DNA from 3 places in the Shewanella seohaensis genome. Region 3 is predicted to be linked to each of the others. Evidence: predicted binding sites of a transcription regulator. Region 3 holds the regulator's gene; each other region holds the start of a gene.
The links. The regulator FliA, encoded in region 3, starts transcription of late flagellar genes. The targets are predictions, from matches to a motif close to CTAAAGNTNNNNNNNNNNNNGCCGATA.
Positions count from the first base shown of each region.

Region 1 (3,279 bases), on a different contig from region 3:
GCCTATGCTTTTTTCACGCGCTAAGCCGGTGATCTCTTCGTGGGCTTGGTTAACGTATTCCACTTTTTCGGTGTGCAGGTTAATCAACATGCTCATTTGACGAGACTGCTCGGTGGCACAGCGAAACAGGCTTAAGCGCTCTTCTTTGTCATAGGTATGTTTGGTGGCCAGCGTGAGGGCCAGTTGATCGGCCATTTGGCAGGCAAGGTGAATTTCGCTGTCGTGCCAATGGTGAGTCAGTTGCGCTCGCTCAAGGCAAAGCACGCCTTCAAGATGACCATTAATGCGAATGCCAATCTCGAGACTAGATAAAATTTTCCGAGGGATAAAATAGTTATCGACTAACTCAGTCAAGCGCGGATCGATAAGCGTATTACTCGCATCGATATGGCGATGATTTTTGAGTTCATCTAAATAGCATGGCAGCGTCTGCAACTGTGAAGGACGGTAAGTGTCTTGTAGGGCCATAGCGCCAAATTGCGCTACCAGGGATTGGCTCGATTGATCGGCGGAAAAAATCCATACCGACACCAGAGAAACGGCTAAATTTTGGCAAAGTAGCTCAGTGGCTAACTCTGCGGTCTTAGTAAAATCACCCTGCTGTTTAGCCGTGGAATGCACTAAAGACTCTAATAAATGCTGATGCTGACGTCGCTTCACTCTGATCCCTACAAAACTTCGTGTTGGGTAAAACGGTACTGCTGCGACTAACACACTAAAGAAGCGTGTTAATAGAGCCAATTAATCTTTATTTTTGTTGATGCAGATTACACTATCTACATTTAAAACAGCAACATCGGCCACACTTTATTACAAATTAACGCTAACGGACTTCACGGTCGCTTGCATCATAGGCCATTCTCTAATTGAAAAATCATTTTCTCGACACTCACATCGAAGACCAGTTTGAGGGTAACACCCACTTCATCCTGCACAATATTCCCTTGGGCTTGGCTAAAACGCGCTTGAGCCCGCTCCAACATCTTAGTCGCTTCGACCTCAGCCTCTGCACCCGCGAAGGATAACTCCAGCACTGTATCCTGCTCATCAATCACAGCGCCAATATCCACAAAACTGCCGCAATCGGTGCAAGTGTCGTTCACGGTAGCCGCTTGTCCTGCAATGATACCTTTCATCTGTTTTTCCTCTCTAATCGCTGTAAGGGTGATGCATCAACTTAAACCAGCATCATTAACGCCTTATTATAGGTAACAGTGGCGGCAGAGACTCAGCTTTAGCTCACGCTTATTATTGTGCATCGACACAGTTGACGGCTATTTGGCCAACAAGTTCCTTTAATCCCTAGCATTGCTTTTAAAGACAGAATCTTGCTTAACAGCCCGATAGCGACTTGGAGGCAAGACGACATACTCGTTAGGCGCTGGCCAATAACGGCACTAAGTTCCGTTGAATCGCCAGTTGATCGGCAAAATGCATGACGTCCATTTTCGGGGATGGCAACTGGCCACGTTGGCGCAGACGTGTGGTGAGATCGCAATTGCTTAAGGCTTCGGCCATCGCGATAGGCTCAGCACCGCGGATCACTAATGCCTCTGGGCGCAATGCCTGTTGCAGTTGAAACGCCCTCGCGCCTTGCTCAGCAAAAACAGCACTATTGTCGGTAACCTTGTTATCCGTCGATAAATCCGCCACAAGCGCTTGCTTGGGGGGTAACTCGAACTGACGTTGTAATTTTTCTGCATTATCGAGCTCTTTTTGCCATTGAAACTGCGCCATGTCCCTCGCGTCTGCAGACAATAGCGACAGCAACAGGGCGAACTCTCCTCGCCTGTTGTGTTCGATTGCCGCATTTAAGCGGGAGCCAATTTGGGCTTCGTTGATTAAAGGAACATCGATCTGCATAAAAAAACATCATTAAAACAACTCGTTGTTAGTTAATCGACCAGTTGAACCAGAACTTTAGGAAAATTTTCATATTTAGACTTTACATGCCAAACGTTTCTGACTACTATGGCGGCCGCAATTGAGGAGGGGTTCCCGAGTGGCCAAAGGGATCAGACTGTAAATCTGACGGCTCCGCCTTCGAAGGTTCGAATCCTTCTCCCTCCACCATTTGCACTAACAATTAGCGATACTATAAAAGATACTCGTGGAGGGGTTCCCGAGTGGCCAAAGGGATCAGACTGTAAATCTGACGGCTCCGCCTTCGAAGGTTCGAATCCTTCTCCCTCCACCACTTTTATCTTCTGTTCTTCGTCAATCGTTAGTCTGCTGTAAACTTGCTTTACCCTTAAATCCGGCCAAGATTTAAGATAACTTTAAAATCAGACTCGATGAGTCGGACTTAAAAGTTGAAGAAAATATGTGGAGGGGTTCCCGAGTGGCCAAAGGGATCAGACTGTAAATCTGACGGCTCCGCCTTCGAAGGTTCGAATCCTTCTCCCTCCACCACTTCTTTCTCATATCACTCTTTATACCGCTTTATTCCCCAAGTTTTCTTTCTAGCACACCAGCTTATCCAAAGTTATTTTTATCGCTTACTTAAGACTATTGTCTTTAATCCATAGATTTTGCTGATAAAAAACGCCCCATTCGGAGCGTTCAAGAAGAGTACATAGCGCTAAGTGGCGATTAATCGATATTCAAGTACTTATGGGTCTGAATCGATAAACGCCAGTTGCGGGCAATACACACCTTCATGGCTAATTCCGTCGCCCTTGGTTTTTGGCTGATCGGTTGCAGACAAATCGTTTTCGCTGACACATCAATCCCTTTGAGTAACTCATCGAGTTCGTCGATATGATTTTCGGTCGCTATCGGGTGCTTAATCTCGTTGGCGCGGATCAAGGCCTGCGCTAACACCTGATAACCACCTTTCATATTGATCTTGGGCGAGACAGTTACCCAGGTATCAGCATCGCACTTCACCTCAAAGGTGCCACTGGTCTCGATTTGAGTGGCAAAACCGGCAGCATGAAGCGTGTGAGTTAATTCATTCAGATCGTACATACAAGGCTCACCACCTGTGATCACCACATGGCGCGCCGTGTATCCCTTAGCGTTGAAAGCCTCGATAAGACTCTGCGCCGTATGGTTTGCCCAGCGCCCCACGGAGCCATCGACGGTGATCACTTGTTCGGGTGACACCTTATTTTCCTCAAGCAGATCCCAAGTCTGTTTCGTATCACACCAAGCACATCCCACAGGGCAACCCTGTAAACGCACAAAAATGGCGGGCACTCCGGTAAAGACACCTTCACCTTGAATGGTTTCAAAGACTTCGTTGACTGGGTAATTCATGCTAGCGTTCCGTTTTTC
Region 1 covers NZ_JAKILE010000008.1:202,030-205,308, forward strand. Annotated here, with positions in the region: gene L2713_RS11465 (putative bifunctional diguanylate cyclase/phosphodiesterase) at 1-660, opposite strand, end outside; gene L2713_RS11470 (DUF406 family protein) at 849-1,136, opposite strand; gene L2713_RS11475 (VC2046/SO_2500 family protein) at 1,375-1,863, opposite strand; tRNA gene L2713_RS11480 (tRNA-Tyr) at 1,989-2,073, shown strand; tRNA gene L2713_RS11485 (tRNA-Tyr) at 2,113-2,197, shown strand; tRNA gene L2713_RS11490 (tRNA-Tyr) at 2,328-2,412, shown strand; gene queE (7-carboxy-7-deazaguanine synthase QueE) at 2,593-3,261, opposite strand.
Region 1: L2713_RS11475 (VC2046/SO_2500 family protein) is a predicted target of FliA. The motif match lies at 1,898-1,924, and genes of this name have one in related genera.

Region 2 (3,279 bases), on a different contig from region 3:
AAATGAGCCCTTCTCACGGATACGGATAATGATTTGCTGCCCAAGTGACTCAATTTCGATCGCCCCATCGGTGATCTCATTATTGAGTTCCTGTGCCATTTTCTTCACTTGCTGATTGATTTTATCCTGCGCCGCCGCGGCTTCGGCCTTCACCGCATCCGCCGTTTCTTGGGCCGTCGCCGAGGCTTCACCGCCCCGCTGCGAACCATTTTGCTGCTGCACACCTCCCGCGCTATCGTCTTCGCCCGCTTGATAATCCAATACGGGTTCGGTCATTTCGTTGGTTTGTTGGTTAATGATTTCAATCGGCGTGGGATCGGGACGACCAGGACGAAACTCCAATGCAATCACAGACGTCCCCTTAGGAATGTCTTTGACTTCGACCTTGTTTTGCACCCCGAAGGCATACTTCATCGAGCCTGCGATCTGCTTAAACTTCATCACGTCCATTTCGGAGAATGACAGCAGCAGCACGAAGAAACACATCAAGAGGGACATCAAATCGGCAAATGTTGCCAACCAGAGCGGTGCTCCGGGCGGTGGACAGTTGCACTTAGCCATGGGCTACTCTCCGTCCGTTGTATCGATTTTCCGCTGTTTTTCAGCAAGATAATTCTTCAAGAAACCTTCAATCACCCGTGGGTTTTGGCCATCTTGAATGGCTAATACCGCATCCATAATCAGGTTGCGGTTAAGCATTTCTTCACCCATGCGTAGGGTGAGTTTATCGGCAATGGGAATACACACCATGTTGGCGACCACGGCGCCGTACAGCGTCGTTAACAAGGCCACCGCCATCGATGGACCAATCGATTTGGGATCCGACATGTTGGATAACATGGCCACCAAGCCCACTAAGGTACCAATCATCCCCATCGCGGGGCCAACGTCACCAAAGGCCCTAAAAATCGCAATGCCGTTGCGATGGCGCTCTTCTGTAAGGGCAATGTCTTTTTCAAGTGCGGCGCGCACCACTTCACCATCGTGACCATCGACCAACATATCGACGGCTTTTTGCATAAAACTGTTGGAAATTTGCGCTTCTTCGAGGGCAAGGAATCCGCCTTTACGGGCGGCGTCCGCCATAGTCACGGATTGCTCGATAAGATCTTCAGGCTTATCAATCTTAAACATAAAGGCTTTGACGGCGATTTTTACCGCCCCCAAAAACTGTTTGAGATTGAATTTCATCATTACGACGAAGAATGAACCACCGAACACGATAAACACTGAGGGGACGTCGATAAAGATTGCCAGGCCGCCGCTGGTCATCATAGCCCAAAGGATAAAACCAAAGCCCCCGACTAGTCCTATAACTGTAGCTAAATCCACAACGGCTCCTCAATATTCGGTATAAACGACATGATACTGACTCTATTCGCAAAATAATACAAAATGTCATCCGCATAGGGATTACACTTTGGTTTTAACCTGAGCCTTACTCTATGATGTCAAAGGATGATTATAAGCATAATGCTATTATTGTCATTTATCGGACAAGCACTAAGCAAGTTTAGCGACAATTTCAATTTTCTGAAAAAAATTCAGCAACAAAGCGTGCTATTGAGCAAATATCCGTCGACTGAATTTGACCCTTGAGTCGCCCTGATATACCTTGTGTCCGCTCTTTCAAAGGAATTATTAACGTGGCGAAGAAACCCGAAAATCTCAGTTTTGAAGAATCCCTTGGTGAACTCGAGCGCATCGTTGCCGAATTAGAACAGGGCGATGTCTCTCTGGATGATGCGTTAAAACAATTTGAACGTGGCATCAATCTGGTGCGTAACAGCCAAGCAAAACTCGAGCAAGCTCAGCAAAAAGTGGCCATTTTACTCAAGCAGGATGAAAATGCGCCCCTCTCTCCCTATGCCGTTGAGGGCGAATAAGCGTGTTAGTCAATGCAATAAAAGAATATCAACTACGGGTTGATGACCAATTAAAACAACGTTTCAGCACTCTCGAAGACACTGCGCCACAATTAAAGGCCGCCATGACCCACGGCGCGCTATTAGGCGGTAAGCGTATTCGTCCCTTCTTGGTTTACAGTGTGGGGCAAATGTTTGGCGTGTCGCTTGAAAAGCTCGACGCCTGCGCCGCCGCCATTGAGTGTATTCATGCTTATTCGTTAATCCATGACGATTTACCCGCCATGGACGATGACGACCTTCGTCGTGGTCAACCCACAGTGCATATCGCCTTCGATGAGGCGACCGCCATCCTTGCTGGGGATGCTCTGCAAACCTTAGCCTTTGAAATTGTTACCGAAGCAGTACCAGGGATCAGCAGCGAGCAACATATCGCCATGGTGAGAGCGCTGGCGAAAGCCTCGGGCTACCGTGGTATGTGTGGCGGCCAAGCGATTGACTTAGCCTCAACCGATAAGCTCATCAACCTTAAGGCCCTAACTCAACTCCACAATATGAAAACGGGCGCCCTTATCAGCTGCGCCGTTGAGTTAGCCTTGATTGCCGCTAATGCGCCAAAAGATGAATATCAGACTATGATGGAATTTGCCCATGCGGTAGGACTTGCCTTCCAAGTGCAAGACGATATTCTGGACATCATTGCCACCACGGAAGAACTCGGCAAACCCCAAGGCTCAGACGCCGAGTCCAATAAGAGTACTTTTCCGCAACTACTTGGACTGCAAGGCGCCAAAGATACCGCCGCGCAACTGATCCAAGAGGCACTATCAGCGCTGGCTAAATTGCCATACAATAGCCAGTTAATCGCAGACTTCGCCCGCTATATCATTGAGCGAAGAATATAATAAGAGACGAAGTATCTCGCTATGAGTTTGGACATTTCACAGTTTCCCGTGTTGGCTCAGGCCAACACTCCTAATGAACTCCGCCAGCTTCCTCAGGCCCTGTTACCTCAATTGGCCGATGAGTTGCGGGAGTTTCTTCTTAAGTCCGTTGGCATGTCCAGCGGACATTTTGCCTCAGGACTCGGCACAGTCGAACTGACTGTTGCCCTGCATTATGTCTATAACACCCCGTTTGATCGTTTGATTTGGGACGTTGGCCACCAAGCCTATCCCCATAAAATCCTCACCGGCCGCCGCGACAGAATGCACACCATTAGGCAGAAGAACGGTTTACACCCTTTCCCTTGGCGGGAAGAAAGTGAATACGACACCTTCAGCGTCGGACACTCCGGCACATCCGTCAGTGCCGCATTAGCCATGGCCGTTGCCGCCGAAAAAGAACAGGCAGGCCGTAAAGTGGTCGCCGTTATTGGCGATGGTGCCATGACGGGCGGTATGGTGTTCGAGGC
Region 2 covers NZ_JAKILE010000002.1:42,260-45,538, reverse strand. Annotated here, with positions in the region: gene L2713_RS02425 (flagellar motor protein MotB) at 1-561, opposite strand, end outside; gene pomA (flagellar motor protein PomA) at 565-1,332, opposite strand; gene xseB (exodeoxyribonuclease VII small subunit) at 1,647-1,886, shown strand; gene ispA ((2E,6E)-farnesyl diphosphate synthase) at 1,889-2,770, shown strand; gene dxs (1-deoxy-D-xylulose-5-phosphate synthase) at 2,792-3,279, shown strand, end outside.
Region 2: pomA (flagellar motor protein PomA) is a predicted target of FliA. The motif match lies at 1,491-1,517, and genes of this name have one in related genera.

Region 3 (3,279 bases):
CAAGTTAGCGGCGCTTAGTCAACACTATACCCCGGCAGAATTAGTTCGTGCCTTGCCACAAAGTCTAGCGAATATGCTTGATAATCAAGGTGATGATATCGTTAAGCAAGGTGGTGTTGTGGCGCTGGTTGGCCCAACAGGTGTAGGCAAAACCACTTCCTTAGCGAAATTAGCGGCTCGCTTCGCCGCCCATCATGGTGCGGATCAAGTCGCCTTGATTACTACCGATCATTATCGTATTGGCGCCTATGAGCAATTGGCCACCTATGGCAAAATTATGGGATGCCCAGTTAAGCAAGCCCATGATCTTGCTGAGCTAGAGCAAATACTGTATCAGTTCAGAAATCGCAAGCTAGTATTGATAGATACTGCGGGAATGGGCCAACGAGATATGCGGCTTTACCAGCAACTTGATAATTTAACTGCAAATAGCAGAATACCTATCCGCAGTTATCTGGTACTGTCTGCCACAGGACAGCGCCGCGTGCTACAGGATGCTGTAAATCACTTTAAACGCATTCCCTTATCTGGTGTTGTACTCACCAAACTTGATGAGTCCGTGTCGTTAGCGGGTGCATTAAGTGTGTTGATCCAAAGTGGGTTGCCATTAAGTTATGTTACGGATGGGCAGCGAGTGCCCGAAGATATGAAAGTTGCCGATACTTTGCTGCTCGCAGAGCAGGCGTTAGCAGCTTTAGAAAACACTGAACAACAATCGTTACCAGACACAGCGTGGTCAGATAATATGACCTGTGCATTTGAGTAGAGTTATGACCCTGGATCAAGCAAGTGGTTTACGTATGATGAATCAACCCTATAACGAAAAAGTGAAAGTAATCGCGGTTACGGGTGGTAAAGGTGGCGTGGGTAAAACCAGCGTGTCTATCAATACCGCAGTAGCATTAGCCGAAAAGGGCAAGCGTGTCTTAGTGCTTGATGCCGACCTAGGCTTAGCAAACGTCGATGTCATGTTAGGGATCCGTGCTGAACGTAACCTTTCCCACGTACTCTCTGGCGATGCTGAGCTGGATGATATTATCGTCCGAGGACCTAAGGGCATAGGCATTGTCCCTGCGACCTCAGGAACTCAAGGCATGGTAGAGTTGAGCCCTGCGCAACATGCGGGCTTAATTCGTGCTTTCAGTGAGATGCGTACCCAGTTTGATATCCTCATCGTGGATACTGCCGCGGGGATTTCTGACATGGTACTCAGTTTCTCTCGCGCGTCACAGGATGTGTTGGTGGTTGTTTGTGACGAGCCAACTTCTATCACTGACGCCTATGCGTTAATCAAAATTCTCAGCCGTGAACACGGCGTTTTCCGCTTTAAAATTGTTGCTAATATGGTGCGCAGTTTGCGCGAAGGTATGGAATTGTTTGCTAAACTCAGTAAAGTGACCGACAGATTCTTGGACGTGGCACTTGAACTGGTTGCGACCATTCCGTTTGATGAAAACCTTCGCAAATCAGTGCGTAAACAAAAGTTAGTTGTTGAGGCTTATCCTAAGTCTCCAGCTGCGATTGCGTACCATGGCCTAGCGAATAAAATCATGAGCTGGCCAGTACCACAGCAACCTGGTGGGCATTTGGAGTTTTTCGTTGAACGTTTAGTTCAGCGACCAGATTTTCAAGAGGAAAAAACGAGTGAATAAAGCCGCAGCGTATACTTGTTTAGACAGTAAAACGTCAATCGTTGAACAGTATGCACCGTTGGTCAAAAGAATTGCACATCACTTGCTCGCCAGATTACCTGCCTCAGTGCAGCTCGATGACTTGCTTCAAGCGGGGATGATGGGGTTATTAGAAGCATCATCCAAGTTTGATGGTGGCAAAGGTGCAAAGTTTGAAACCTTCGCCGGCATACGGATCCGTGGCGCCATGTTGGATGAGATCCGTCGTGGCGACTGGGTTCCCCGTTCTGTTCATCGTAATAATCGTCGAGTTGCTCAAGCCATTGATGAGTTAGAGCAAGTGTTGGGTCGTGATGCACGCGACACAGAAATTGCAGAAAAACTTGATATGACGCTCGATGAGTACCATCATATTCTTAACGATGTTTCTGTTGGTAAAATCATAGGGATAGAAGACTTAGGCGTATCGCAGGATATACTCACTTCGAGCGATAATGTCAGTGATGGTACATTTGAAGCGTTAGCAGAAACCCAGTTTCATTCAGCACTAGTTGAGGCGATAAAATTATTGCCCGAAAGAGATGCGCTAGTGCTATCGTTATACTACGATGAAGCATTGAATTTAAAAGAAATTGGCGCCATTCTTGAGGTAAGTGAATCGCGAGTTAGCCAGATATTAAGTCAGGCAATGTTGCGGCTCAAAGGCAAACTCAAGCATTGGACATAAGTATAATTATTTATTGAGCACAGAATGTCAGCTCACCGGAGGAAACCTTGGACAAGAATATGAAGATTCTCATCGTTGATGACTTTTCGACAATGAGACGTATCATCAAGAACTTGTTGCGAGACTTGGGGTTTAACAATACCCAAGAAGCAGACGACGGCTCAACTGCGCTGCCTATGTTACAAAAAGGCGACTTTGATTTTGTCGTGACAGACTGGAACATGCCAGGTATGCAGGGTATTGATTTGCTAAAGGCTATTCGGGCTGACGATTCCCTTAAGCATTTACCCGTATTAATGGTTACCGCTGAAGCAAAACGTGAACAAATTATTGCTGCCGCACAAGCCGGTGTTAACGGCTATGTGGTTAAACCTTTTACCGCAGCAACACTTAAAGAGAAGTTAGATAAAATATTCGAACGACTCGCTTAAGCAGGGATGAGCTATGAAGTCACAAACATCAGGGCTCATTACGCTCGAGAAGGCTCAGCGTTTAGTTGAACTATTAAGCGCGAATGAACAAGCTCAAGCAGATGATTTATTTAGGGAACTCGCGGCTCCACTTCAACGGGAGCTCTTTGATGAAGTTGGTAAATTAACCAGACAACTTCACAGCGCATTAATGGATTTCCAAGTTGATAATCGTTTGGTTGAACTCGCGAATAACGAAATTCCCGATGCTAAGGAACGGCTAAGTTATGTCATTGACATGACCGAGCAAGCAGCGAATAAAACCATGGATGCGGTAGAAGAGTGCTTGCCGCTCGCGAATGCATTAACGGCGAATATTCAACAAGTGATGCCTTCTTGGGACAAATTGATGCGCCGTGAAATCGCTCTGAGCGATTTTAAAGCGCTTTGCCACAATGTGCAGCATTTGATGTCACGTAGCGAATTGGATTCCAATCGCTTACGCGAATTG
Region 3 covers NZ_JAKILE010000004.1:75,058-78,336, reverse strand. Annotated here, with positions in the region: gene flhF (flagellar biosynthesis GTPase FlhF) at 1-766, shown strand, start outside; gene L2713_RS05795 (MinD/ParA family protein) at 771-1,652, shown strand; gene L2713_RS05790 (RNA polymerase sigma factor FliA) at 1,645-2,358, shown strand; gene cheY (chemotaxis response regulator CheY) at 2,406-2,789, shown strand; gene L2713_RS05780 (protein phosphatase CheZ) at 2,803-3,279, shown strand, end outside.